One region of the Paenibacillus sp. 2TAB26 genome, then DNA from elsewhere that is predicted to be linked to it. Evidence: riboswitches for the same ligand, from Rfam matches in the RefSeq annotation. Region 1 holds a riboswitch; each other region holds the start of a gene.

Region 1 (3,418 bases):
TACTGTAAAGGCAGTCTGCTACCTAATTTAGCCAGTTTCAGCCTTGCAGAGCGATTCGCAACGCTTACATTCATTTCGATCTCTCGATATCTCACTATTTCTCAGTTTTACTCTTGTTTTCAAAAATAGTGTTCAATCCCTTTCCAACGATTTTATGCGTGAATAATCAGATTTCTCTATAATCGAGAATGGAAGAGAATAAACGAGTATTTCGAAGAATAAATATCTTTTTACTGCCATAACGAATGGATTTCTTTTAATATGGCATATGGCTGCCTTTTCACGATATACCACAGTTTTACAATATTGCATTTCGGGTTTACCATAGACGGCAAGCCAATATGGCTGAGTATTATCGGTGAATTATTCAAATCGAGGAGAGATCTCATTGATGTCTACACCAGTTGAAGTACCCTTGCCAAGCTTGGAAAATCATCCTGCTGCCTTGTTTGAAATTAAAAGAATTCAAATGTTTGTGCTGCCGGCTTCCATGCTTGAATCGAATGGTTACCGTGTTTGCCTAAGGCTCTCCACTGCTAATGGTCATGGCTGGAGTGAGCTGTTTATTAAAAAATCCGAGAAGCCTTGCGATTGGATCAGATGGAGCAGTATGCTGCTAAGGTTCATCGGCACACTTCCTCTTGCGTCTCCTTTTGTTTTTCAAACAGATCCAATGATGAAGGACGAGCGTATATTTCATTTGTTTGCAGCCGCTGCTTTGCATATAGAATCCAATCATTACACTTTTCCAAACTGTGAATATGACCGTGAAGAGCATACTTTATTTAAACAAGCTATCTCTTATGTATCGTTATTTTAAGCACTTCTGATTTACAGATGCGTTAATGAAGGGTATAATTAAGAGTAAACTATTTACGCTGAATTTTTCGAATGAAAAAGCGGGGGAACCATCGCGATCGATCGAGATCGATTCGCAAGGGGTGAATCCAGGGATTTGTAACCCTGGTAGGGCTTTCTCTCTAGCCCGAATCCGACAGCTAACCTCGTAAGCGAATAAAGGAGAGATGTATATGTTGACAAATTGTGCACGAAATCTGCATCTTTTTACGGAACAGACCCCTTATTTATCTGTCACACGAATCGAGCTATTCGTCATTCCTGCTCTTGCCGTCGATTCTGCAGGCCATCGCGTATGTCTTCGTTTAACAAGCAATCAAGGCTTCGGCTGGAGTGAACTATTTGCCAGCGACACAGAAGAGCTCATTGACTTAGAACGATGGAGCGACCTGCTTCAGTCTTTTATCGGCAGCATTCCTCTACCACCTCTTAACCAGTATCACTATGACAAAACGGATCAGGATGGGCGCGTTCTCGACTTATTCGTCTCCGCCGTCAAGCATGTCCTAGCACAATCCGCCGATGCAGCCCCGTACAGCAACGACCATGAAGAGTCTGTTTTGCGTCAACGTTCCGTCTCCTACATCTCTTTGGATTAATTTCGTTCATAAGAAAAAAAAGGCAGTCCAGAACAGATAACCTAGTTCTGGACTGTCTTATTGTATTTAGGGATTAAACCTTCGCTAATGCAGCACGTTGCTCTCTGACTTGGTAAGTAGCCAGCATCATGTTGCGCAGTGAAGCAACCGTTTCTTCCATTCCGCGTGTTTTCAAGCCGCAGTCCGGATTAATCCAGAAGAGCGTAGGATCGAGCACTTTAATGGCGCGCTCAATCATGCTGACCATTTCTTCCACTGAAGGTACACGCGGGCTGTGAATATCGTAAACGCCTAAGCCGATGCCTTGGTCATAGGTGTTCTCCTCAAAGCTATGAATCAGCTCGCCATGGCTGCGCGAGGTTTCAATGGAGATGACATCTGCATCCAGCGCAAGGATGGAATCGATAATATCATGGAACTCACAATAACACATATGTGTATGAATTTGTGTGGTGTCACGCACAGCTGAAGTCGATAGACGGAAGGCATGCACGCCCCATTTTAAATAGGCATCCCAATCACTGCGTTTAAGCGGCAAGCCTTCTCGCAAAGCTGGCTCATCAACCTGGATCATCTCTATACCTGCGCTCTCAAGCGCCTTTACTTCCTCTGAGAGTGCAAGCGCAATTTGGTATGCGACCTGCTCGCGTGTGATATCGTTGCGGACAAATGACCAGTTCAATATCGTAATCGGACCCGTCAGCATCCCTTTTACCGGATGGCTTGTCAGCGACTGCGCATACACGCTTTCGGTTACTGTCATTGGCTCAGTAAATACAACATCGCCATAAATGACAGGCGGCTTTACGCAGCGGGAACCATACGATTGAACCCAGCCGCCTTTTGTAAATGCGAACCCATCCAGCTTCTCTCCGAAAAATTCGACCATATCCGTCCGCTCAAATTCACCGTGAACGAGGACGTCAATGTTAAGCTCTTCTTGGATTTCAATCCAATTTTTAATTTTATCGTTGATAAAGGAAGCGTAGTCCTGCGAGCTGAGCTCGTTTTTTCTCCATTTTTGCCTTGCTTGGCGTACATCCAGCGTTTGCGGGAAGCTGCCGATTGTTGTTGTTGGAAGGAACGGCAAATTCCACTTTTGCTGCTGCAGCTTTTGTCTCTCCACAAATGGCTTCTGCCTCGTTGAAGGATGCGCCGCAACCGCTGCTGCATCAGCAGCTTGACGATTGCGGGCAGGAGAAATGGATAAATGATGAATCCGCTCGCCGTTAAGCTTAAGCTCAAGCTTGCGAAGTTCTGAGATGTCCGCCTCATTTACTGTCGCTGTTTCACTTAGCCACACGATTTCATCCAGCTTTTCTTCCGCGAATGCAAGCGCCTCACGCAGCTCTACTGGCAGATTGGTTTCGTTTTTTGCCGTTACCGGCACATGCAGCAGGCTGCATGACGATTGAATGATCGTGCGCTCAGCTGGAATGTATGCGGAAAGCTTTTGCAGCAATTCGAGCTTTTGCTTATAGTCTGAGCGCCAAATGTTGCGTCCGTCTACAAGTCCGATACCAGCGAGCTTATCCTTCGGATAACCAAATTGCTCAAGCGACTTCAAGTTTTGCTCCAAACCATGAACGAAATCCAAACCGATCGCTTGTACCGGCAGAGCAACTACAGCTTCATAATGCTCAACCGCTTCAAAATACGTTTGAAGCATTATGTTAAGCGCTGGTGCTGCTTGGTTCAGCCTTGCATAAATCGATTCAACCCATTGCATCTCTTCCTCAGAAATAGAGGTAACAAGAATTGGCTCATCGATTTGCACCCATTGTACGCCTTCTTGCTCAAGCTCCTTAAGCAGCTGAGCATAAAGCGGTATAAACTGCTCAATGAGCTGCGGAAGCTGCTTGGCATCGTAGCCCTTCGACAGCTTGAGGAAGGTGTATAGACCGATAATGACAGGTTTACCTTCAATGCCAAGCTTTTCTTTGGCTTCGCGGTATGCAATC
Region 2 (3,418 bases), on a different contig from region 1:
ATTAACGGATAACGGATGCTTCGAAGTCTTCTATTTGCTCATTTGTTCCTATAATAACCATGACATCACGAAGTGAAAGGACATCCGTTGCTGTCGGTGCGATGATGATGCCATTGGGCTTATTTATGGCTACGATGCTACATCCAAATCTAGCTCGCGGATTAAGATCATGCAATGACTTGCCATCCAAGCATTGCGGTACGGCAAGCTCGGCAATCGTATACTCTTTGGAAAGCTCGATATAATCTAATAGATTTGGGGATACAAGCTGATGCGCAACTCGAATACCCATATCGCGCTCAGGATAGACCACGCGGTCGACACCGATTTTCTCAAGCACCCGGCCATGTAGTTCAGTCAAAGCTTTCGCTACAACTTGCTTCACTTCCAAATCCTTAAGCAGTATGGTTGTCAAAATGCTGGATTGAATGTCATCGCCAATCGCGACAACTCCGCAATCAAAGTTTCTTACACCCAAGGAGCGCAGCGCTTCTTCATCCGTACAATCAGCTGATACAGCATAGGTTAGAATACCGCTCATGTCCTGAACGGCTTCTTCATCCTTATCTATTCCAAGCACCTCATGGCCAAGCTGGACGAGTTCGCGCCCTAAGCTCGAACCAAATCTCCCTAAGCCGATGATGACAAATTGTTTCTTTTTAATTCCCACTTGCAAAGTCTCCTATCCAATCGTAATTTTGCCTTCTGGATGCCGATAAAGCTCTTTCTCTGTACGAGGCCCAAGCGCGTATGCGAGCGTCAGGGGTCCAAGTCTTCCGGCAAACATGGTTAATGCAATGACTATTTTCCCAACAAGGCTCAGCTCTGGCGTAACACCAACGGATAATCCTACTGTTCCAAATGCTGATGTCGCTTCAAACAATAGCTTTATAAAAGCTTGATCCTCCGTCATCGACAAGATCATCGTTACAATAATGACAAGCGATAAAGAGATCAAAGTAATCGTGAGTGCTTTAAAAATTCTGTCTTTGCCTAATCTGTAACGGAAAAGAACGATGTCCTCTCGTCCTCTAATCATTGCAAATACAGCGCCGACCAGCGTTGCAAAGGTTGTTGTTTTGATGCCGCCGCCCGTCGAGCCGGGCGAGGCGCCAATAAACATTAATATAATGGTGAAAAACATCGTTGCTTGCCGGATAGCCGTATAATCAAGCGTATTGGCTCCTGCCGTCCGCGGCGTTACCGACTGGAAGAACGAGGACAAAATTTTCCCGCCCCAGTCCAGAGAGCCCAGTGTCTTCGAATTCGAGAATTCAAAAATAAATATGACGAGTGTCCCTACTGCAATAAGTGTTCCTGTCATAGATAGCACGACCTTGCTGTGCAGCGACAGCTTGCGGTTTTTGCGGAACTCCATCAGGTCCGACATAACGACAAAGCCAAGTCCGCCCGAAATGATCAGCATCATAGCTGCAATATTGACGACTGGATCAGAAACGTATAAGGTCAAGCTGCGATAGTTCCCAAAAATATCAAAACCAGCATTGTTAAACAATGAAACCGCATGAAAGGCTCCAAAATAAATCGCTTTGCCCAGCGGCATATCAAATGCAAACCTCGAAGCAAACAACGCAGCGCCAATAAGCTCTATTGTCAATGAATACACAATAACGCGTCTAATCAAACGCACGATGCCTTCCATGCTCGACTGGTTCATGGATTCCTGCAGCAAAAGCCGCTCACGCAGCGAAATCCTCTTGCGAAGTACGAGCGCTACCAGCGTTGCCATCGTCATAAATCCGAGTCCGCCAAGCTGGAACAGGCACATTAATATGATTTGACCCCATATAGAGAAATAAGTTCCAGTATCAACGACAACTAACCCTGTTACACAGGTTGCCGAAGTTGCCGTAAACAGCGCATCTATAAAAGGCAATCTCTCACCGCTTACCGATGCAAAAGGCATGGATAATAATAAGGCACCCAGCAATATAATAAGAGCGAATCCACTTACCAAAATACGCGGGGGTGACCACTTCAAAACATTCCAACTAACCTTCATCCATTTCCCTTCTTTTTGATTATGTCATATTGTCATTTATTGTTTTTAAGCATAAAAAAAAGCACTGGAAACTCAAGTGCTCGTGCGATGAGTCCTGTTCCAATACGCCTTCGAGGTTAGCTGACGGATTCGGGCCTGGACAGGCAGCCCTATTCAGCGGAAGAAGACGATGCTTCACCGCTAAAATTCACCCCATGCTATCTAATGTTGAACTGCTTTGCTTTCAGCAGGCTCATCCATTTAGACAACTTTATGGTTCCCCCGATTTCCTTAGGAAATTCGGCTATGCTATGCAATTAGTATGACGATAACGATTATAATCCCTAAGCACTCCTGATATAAAGGTGACGTTTATGACAAACAGGACGATATTAGCTCAAATTAGGGCAATGGGACGAACCAGCACATAGCTAGCTTGCTGGACATCGTTATTTCGCATTTTTTTGAAAACAAACGGTCATTTTCATTGGATAATTTAGGGATTCATATGTTAAGGTAATAAAATGAGCTATTTATTATGAAGACAGTTGAGGTGAAACTATGATTGATTCTATTAAACCCAATGAATGGAAACGATTTATATGGGCAGCAGTTGCTTGCTTTATTATTTATGGGGCCGTACAAATCGTTCCAATGATTACGGCCATCTCATCTGGCGAAATGAATACCAAGGTCATTACGAAATCAGCGGCGGAGGATAAGGCGTCTGCATTTGTTGAAAAAGAAACAGGCTTGAAGGTGAAATCGGCTAAAGCCGTACATCAAACCGATAAAATTATGAATGGCTACTTATCAAAATATGAGCTAGTCAAAGCATATACGGATAAATATGACCCCATGTTTCCTACAGATACATTTCAGGTTGATCTTAAATTCGTAGGCGGCGGCAGCGGATATATTTATCTGCATATGCATAGCGGGAAAGTCGTAGCTTGGAACTTGAAGCTTGAGGGGGAACAGCTATCAGATGCAGATAAAGCAAAAGAAGCTATTGCCTTCCTAACTGCAGGAAATTTCAGCGGTACTGAATTCATTGGCGGTCAAATATTGCCTAATGGTGATTGGCAGCCTCAGCCTCCTGCAGGTTATTCCATTAAAAATGCTCATCTTAACGTATTGGTTAACGCTCTTGTCGTGAATGACCGTACGATCATTACTAAATATAAACCGATATTCGAAGCACCATCCGATTACATAAACTATGTAGAGAAACAAGATAAAATAGCTGGATACCTTACCTCTATCGGTTATCTGTTCATGAGCTTCGTTTTATTCGTCTTAGCTATTATTTACTCCGTTTTGTATCGAAAACATACATCCTTTAAATACGGAATCGTATTAACGATCATTTATTTAATTACTTATACGATCATGAATTTAAACGTTCTGGATGGT
Region 3 (3,418 bases), on a different contig from region 1:
TTCATCTGCCGATTCTGTACGGAGCTCAGAGAGCGCCGCACGAATAGCCTCGGGGCTCGCATTTTCGATGCCGATGTCCCCTTTGTACAAAGCCTTCTCCTGCGGCAAAAAAGCATGCTTGCATCCTGGCGCATGACGCGCAACAATCTTGCGAATGCGTTCTCCTGCATGATCAGGGTCTGTGAATATAATAACGCCGCGACGCTCATTGGCCAGCGCAATCCTCTTCAATACATCCTCACCGATAGCGGAACCATTCGTCTCTATGGTATCTGCATCTACCGCCCTTTTTATTGCAACGGTATCATCTTTGCCTTCAACGACAATGATCTCTTTGATCACCAAGATCATCCCCTTCTACATAAACTGTATTAGACCCTTAGACATGCAAAAAGAAGAGGCAGTGCCTCTCCTTATGATGGCATATTTAATTGATTATTGCGATAAGATGATGGTAACCGCTCAATTAGCTTGCAGTTGGTTTATTCGGCCCCAGCACATATACGGTGATGCCTTTTTTCCTGCCGAATTTGTTCGCAATCTTTGTACTATCAAAGTATACGTCGATTTTGTTGCCTTTAACCGCACTTCCTTTATCCTCAGCGCGGCGGAAACCGATTCCTTCAATATAAACCCACCAACCGATGGGAATTACCTTCGGATCAACAGCTATCGTCCGACCCTCTTGCACACGAGTGCCTGATGATGTAATCCCGTATTCCGGATGGCTTTCATCTTTTCCTGTTGAAGAGAGGTCTGCAGAATAAGCAGTCAACGTGACATTTTTAAGTACTTTTCTCGCCTTAAACGTTACACCGCTCTTCGTAAGCGAAGTAAAGCTCGGGCTCTTGTTTGAGAGCACAGATACTTTAGGCTCTTCCTTCTTCGTTCCGATGGCGACAACCTGATTAACCGCAGCGGTTTCAACCACTTTGCTGACCATCTTCTTCGATATAAGAATACCGTCCTCGTACTGCTTCTCGATACTCTCTACGATCAGACCTTCCTTGCCGGGTTGAACAAGCTTCTGCTTGCCCGCTTCCAGCGTTGGATCGTTCTTCTTCACAATAGAGAATGGCATTGCACGCTCTGTCTCAGCTACCTTCTTATCTACGCGAACGACGGTTACAGTCAATTCGTTGTCCAAAACGGTATGAAGCGGAGGTATTACTTTATCTTGACCACGAACTGGAATATGTAATTCCTCGATCGCTGCCTGCACTGTTCTCTCTGTCGTATATACAGTAGAGGTCTTGCCATCAGCCTTCACAATTACCGGTATCGCATGAGTCACCTCTATACGATCTCCGTCCTTTATTGCCGCATTAAGCGGTATGGACACCTCATCATGTGGTCCAATTGCGATAGCTTGTTCATCCAGTAGGCGTTGCAGGACCCATTGCTTCGTTTCCACAATGGTTTCTTGTCCGTTCACTACTACGGAGACGCTTTTGACAGCCGTTCCGTACAACAACACCAAAAACATGAAAGTCATAGCGATTGAGATAGTAGCACTCAAAAGAATCAAACGCAAGTTTTCACGCTTCCATCGCAATGCGAAAGACATGCTGGATGATCGTTTCCCATGGGTGTCCTTAACCTGGAGTATTCCCACTTCATCGGTCCTCCTTCATAGCCCCGCCGCCAAGTGTTACGCATGATACAACTGACGCGACTATAGTATATTGGCGTGCGAGCACGCAATCCAGTACTGCTATCGATCCTCCCACCCCCATCTTTTATCCCTATGTCGACAAATTCCCGATTATTCGAAAATAAAAAGAAGCCGTCGACAGAGGATCTGTTTCGTGGCTTCCCGGTTAAATGATTCACTGGGATACAGAAAAATGGATGCACGAGGTTGATCACTCTCTATAACGCTTGCGAGGTTAGCTGACGGATTCGGACAAGAGAGTCGCCCTATTCGTTACACAATGCTCATGGCAATGGCTTCGAAATTCACCCCTGAAGAATTCAAAATACGGAATTAAAAACCGTACATGGTTCCCCCGCTCTCCGAATGGAGATTAAGCGTAAACTGGAAATCCAATACAAAATTTTATTGCTCTGAGATGAATCATACCTTCATACGAGGTCAATTGTAAAGATACGATAAAAGACGATTTAAGCGAAAAAGCAGGATAAAGCAGGAAAAAATAAGCGATTATCGCTATAAAAATTAGTTTTTACGCGATAAAGGTCTCTGTTTCTCATTATTTCTCTCGTTTTTAGACAATACCAAAACATCTTCGACCGTTTTCAGTCGTAATTACACCTATTTCTTCTACCGTTTTGCCCAATAATTCGGCTGCTGTCTCTGCAACTAAAGAGACGTAAGAGGACTCATTTCGCTTCCCTCTGAACGGGTGAGGAGTTAAATATGGAGCATCCGTTTCGATCAAAATTCGGTCGATCGGAACCTGCTTAAGCACCTCTTTTGGCACCCTTGCATTTTTGAAAGTAACAGGTCCTCCAAATGATATATAGAAGTTCATATCAAGACATTGTTTAGCCGTTTCCCAGCTGCCGGAGAAGCAATGCATGACACCGCCAACCTCTGCTGCATTCTCTTCCTGAAGAATACGAATAATGTCCTCATGAGCATCCCGATTATGAATGACAATTGGCTTGCGCACCTTACGAGCAAGACGAATTTGCTCACGAAAAACCCTTTGTTGTACCTCTTTTGGAGAAGTATCCCAGTGATAATCGAGTCCAATCTCACCAATGGCGACAACCTTCTCATGCGCGCATAGACGTTCAATCCATTCCAAATCCTCTGGAAGCATATCTATACTGTCAACTGGATGCCAACCAACTGCTGCGTATATAAAATCATATTTCTCTGCTAGCGCCATCGTTGTAGGGATCGTTTCACGGTTAAAACCAATATTGACAAGCATATGCACGCCTGCATCCTTCGCACGCTGGATGACCTCGTCGCGATCCTCATCAAATTTTTCCGAATCTAAATGAGTATGTGTATCAAAAAGTAATGTCATGTTGATGTTATGCTCCTTCAATCGAGTTTGAAAAGCTTACGAAGTGAATCCGGCAATCGATGAATATTTTGTTTGAGCGGCTCTTCTGGATAATAAAGATGATATTGTCCTTGATGCAGGCCAGTAATAGAACGAACAATGTCGGATTTAGAGGATATTTCGCTTATATCTTCCAAACCATCTAACAACAAAATCGGCGCTTTTTCTTTCTTTTCTCCTTCTTTTTTATCTGGTCGATATACGTCATATGGCAGGTCGAATGGATAATCGATTTCCATATGATAATCCGGATTCATTCCTATAGAAGAGAAACATTCGCTAATCTCATTTAGCAGCTCTTCATCCGGGTTTTCAAGCGTAATGTACTTATATAAATGCCTGTTCAGAAATCGTTCACATAGATCGCTTAAAATAGG
Region 4 (3,418 bases), on a different contig from region 1:
CGAGCGGAGATGGCGCCCGTATTAAGGAAACGTGCGAGCTGGCTTGTATGATCATCGGCATAAGCGTCCCTGATCTCGGAATAAGAGGCAAGGCGTTCTCGTACGAACCGTTCCAGCTTGGATAATCCTTTGGATGATCCTTGTACGTTCGTGCCGCCTAGGGCGCACGAAATGGATTCAGGCAAAGCGAAAGACTGCGCAACCTTGGCATTGATTTCGCTTAAGGTAGCAAGCTCATGAATCGTCGTTTCACTCATTGGGCTATAGCACTCCAGCATAAAGCTGCTCCACTTGCGATAAAAGGGTGTGAAAACCTTGTATGGCTCCACTTTTTGAGCAAATGCCGGGAAAGCATCTAGATCAGCAAGAGGTGAATCGGCAATAGACATCCATCGGCGGCCAAGGCTGCGTGTGGTCAGCCCAAGCTGCTCATCTCGCTGCCTTGAGTAAGGCGTATAGTCTGTATGAACAATAACCTCATCAATAGGATGCGCATGCAGCAGTGCTTCGGTGATCGCAGCAGGATTACCATAAAGCACATGCAGCTCCTTCCCTGCATTAGAATAGCTGTGCAGAAGCGAGGCGGCTTGCGCCATGAAATTTCGGCCGCTATGACTAGTTAAACGGCCATCTCCTGTAATAACGGGATCTATGATTAGCAAATGAATGCCTTGTTTCTCTTTTTTCTTCAAATAATCAAAAGCGCGCAAATCTGCAATACGCAAATCCTTGCGGTGAATAAACAAATACATCAGTGATAGCTCCTTCCATAAGCGCAACATTGAACGGCCGCATTCCAGCTGGAATGAAACAGCAAAGCCGCAAGTCATTTGTCGTCAGAGGACAAAAAACTGCGGCTTTGCTAGATGAGTCTACCCGTTCAACCCTCAAGAAGAGGGATTAGGCTGCTCTATTTTACGTCAACGTTGGCTTGGTATGAATCAGCATCCATGATACGACGAGCAGTTACATATCGTCCCTCATAGTACTCGGAGTTAAGTTTGTCAGTTACAACGCCTCTGCTCGAGGATGAATGTACAAACTTGCCATCTCCAATGTAAATGCCAACATGGGATATGGCGCTATTATTGCCGCCAACTGTGTCGAAGAACACAAGATCTCCCGCAATGAGGTCAGCCTTAGCGACCTTTGTACCTTCTTTTGCTTGCGAACCAGAAGTACGTGAAAGCTCAATGCCCATTTTCTCGAACACATAGCTCGTGAAGCCGGAGCAATCAAAACCTTTCGACGACGTTCCGCCGCTTTTGTACGGAGTGCCAATAAGATCATTAACAATTCCGTTCAATTTTGAGTCAGCGAAAGCGCTTCCCGCTTGAAAAGCGAGCACGAGAACGAGACCCAGGATTAATGCGGTAATCTTCTTCAATTGTGAAACTCCTTCCAATGCCGACGAGGTTAGCTGTGGGGTTCGGTTGAAGGCTCCCTATGATTCCTCGGGCGTTTGAAAAAAACTCAAACGTCGGAATCAATTCACCCAAAGTGGTTCCCCCGTATCCCAATAGGGAATTAGGCAGTTTTTTTATTGCTTTGAGAAATATTCGATTATTTTCAATGATCTCCTGCCTTTAGTGGCAATTTCTAATAATTCTCATGTAACCTTTTGACAATTTGCTTCGTTAAACCGTTCTTTCTGTAATATAAACACGCCATAGTAGTGCTTTCTAACTAAATACATGGAGTCAATTTCATTAATTATGTGGATGTTGTGTAAAATATACCGATTTGTCCTTTAGGCGCTATATCGCAAGGACTAGCTTAAAGTGCCGTAAACGGCGGTATTTCACCATTTTGCTCCTCATAAATTAGAAAAATCTCATCTATATCACTCGTGAATAAGCGTAGATTCAGACAGCCTAGCTGCTGCTCCAGATAGAGCGGCAGAAATAGACAAAGGGGGCTGTTCATGAGAACAGCCCCCTTTGGGCAATCGAAAAAAAGATTTATTTTGCAGTAACGATTTTTTCAGAAATGAGCTGTGGATCGTTGTTTTTTTGCTGCATCCAAAACTGTACCTTGTATTTTCCGGCATTTTTGAAATCGTAGGAAACGAGCTTGGAGCTGAACCAAAAGGTGTCTTTTTCGACGAACTCTTTAAAATCATCATCATCCTGGCTGCGGCTGTCGATTGTCGTTTCCTTATCATTAGGATCAACGATGGTCACTTTGAACTCTGAAATCGCCATATTCAAATTATCGATTTGTGCTTGCACTAAAAATTTCTGAACACTGCCTTTATCAACCTGTCCGAACATAGCTCGCTTCTCGTTCATTAGAAACATATGCACATTGGGCTTCTGAATAATGAGCTTCTTATCATTGCTCTTCCATTGGACGAAGGCTTGAAGGCTGTCACTTAAAGAACGAATGCTAATATAAACCTTATCATCCACAACGACAGCATCGTCAGTGGATTGCTTATTATTATAAAGGAGCGTTACCTTTTGAAATAGTTTGTCTGCTGCAACCAATGAACCGCCCGATAAGAGCAATACCATGGATATAATAACTAGTTTTTTACGCATCATTTGTGAATATCCCCCATTTTTGATTTTCTTTCAGTTATTTATACAGAACTGCCATCATTTAGTTGCGGTTAGTTGTAAAAAAAACCTCCACACCACAGCAAAGCGTGGAATGAAGGTTTATTTTTGCTTCAGCATCTAGAGGACGCTGAAGGCTTTTTTGGTTTGCTACATTCTTTTCGTTTCCAAAAAGTCATATTGCGCGGCAATCGTCCAAACCTTCATCAGTGTTTGAATGAGATAATAGCCTTGATGCAGGATGAGTGCAATCAGCCCGGCCCACAGCATGGAGAGACTTGTCACCACAAGCCCAGCAGCCGCTCCAATCCCCCACATGATGAGCGACACAGCTGCATAGGTGAGGAAATTTCGGAGAGCGTGCCATAAGGAACGGAATATGCTTCCTCCTGATGCAGCGCTGAATTGCATGGCTAGAAACAGCAGATGCAGTACTGTGCCCCATAGGAGCCATAGAAGGGCGCTAGGCAGCACCGTTTGCAGCAGCTCTGGAATAGAGCCGCTCTCTAGAAGCGCATCCAGTGAGCGCGGCAGCACATACCAAGCAGGAGCCACAGATAAAATAACCTCGATCCAGTAAAGCAGAACTACAGGCTTCCAAGCTTTGCGAATACCTTCTAGAAATCGTGTCCCTCCATTCGATCTGGACTGATTTAACGAATAGAATAGACCGGCATTGAATAAGGGAGTGATCAGCATTCGGGCAACAAGGAGACCGCCCAGCGTCCAGACGTAAGGATTAATGAGATCGGTCTTGAACAGCTGGAATTGTGCTTCGGTCATGAATAGCTGAACGGCTGCTTCTGAAGGAGCGGAGCTTGGATATCGACGCAGCAGCGGAGCTACGACCGAATCAA

Evidence for each region. A riboswitch is a leader RNA that binds a small molecule or an ion and turns the genes downstream of it on or off. The one in region 1 is predicted to bind cyclic di-AMP.
Region 2: it holds a riboswitch for cyclic di-AMP, as region 1 does, so the genes downstream of both, AB4Z50_RS05825 (TrkH family potassium uptake protein) here and AB4Z50_RS11995 (hypothetical protein) in region 1, are expected to answer to the same signal.
Region 3: it holds a riboswitch for cyclic di-AMP, as region 1 does, so the genes downstream of both, AB4Z50_RS30550 (ubiquitin-like domain-containing protein) here and AB4Z50_RS11995 (hypothetical protein) in region 1, are expected to answer to the same signal.
Region 4: it holds a riboswitch for cyclic di-AMP, as region 1 does, so the genes downstream of both, AB4Z50_RS28920 (C40 family peptidase) here and AB4Z50_RS11995 (hypothetical protein) in region 1, are expected to answer to the same signal.

What each region holds. Positions count from the first base shown of each region.
Region 1 covers NZ_JBFRGC010000009.1:159,301-162,718, forward strand. The annotation lists gene AB4Z50_RS11990 (hypothetical protein) at 392-820, shown strand; cyclic di-AMP (ydaO/yuaA leader) riboswitch at 867-1,028, shown strand; gene AB4Z50_RS11995 (hypothetical protein) at 1,032-1,457, shown strand; gene metE (5-methyltetrahydropteroyltriglutamate--homocysteine S-methyltransferase) at 1,531-3,418, opposite strand, start outside.
Region 2 covers NZ_JBFRGC010000004.1:284,033-287,450, reverse strand. The annotation lists gene AB4Z50_RS05830 (potassium channel family protein) at 2-664, opposite strand; gene AB4Z50_RS05825 (TrkH family potassium uptake protein) at 683-2,023, opposite strand; cyclic di-AMP (ydaO/yuaA leader) riboswitch at 2,114-2,318, opposite strand; gene AB4Z50_RS05820 (CPBP family intramembrane glutamic endopeptidase) at 2,564-3,418, shown strand, end outside.
Region 3 covers NZ_JBFRGC010000035.1:63,319-66,736, forward strand. The annotation lists gene rnmV (ribonuclease M5) at 1-342, opposite strand, end outside; gene AB4Z50_RS30550 (ubiquitin-like domain-containing protein) at 467-1,615, opposite strand; cyclic di-AMP (ydaO/yuaA leader) riboswitch at 1,864-2,044, opposite strand; gene AB4Z50_RS30555 (TatD family hydrolase) at 2,229-3,002, opposite strand; gene AB4Z50_RS30560 (HD domain-containing protein) at 3,020-3,418, opposite strand, start outside.
Region 4 covers NZ_JBFRGC010000031.1:41,166-44,583, reverse strand. The annotation lists gene AB4Z50_RS28925 (FAD-binding domain-containing protein) at 1-752, opposite strand, end outside; gene AB4Z50_RS28920 (C40 family peptidase) at 911-1,387, opposite strand; cyclic di-AMP (ydaO/yuaA leader) riboswitch at 1,391-1,544, opposite strand; gene AB4Z50_RS28915 (hypothetical protein) at 1,777-1,926, opposite strand; gene AB4Z50_RS28910 (hypothetical protein) at 1,962-2,546, opposite strand; gene AB4Z50_RS28905 (hypothetical protein) at 2,712-3,418, opposite strand, start outside.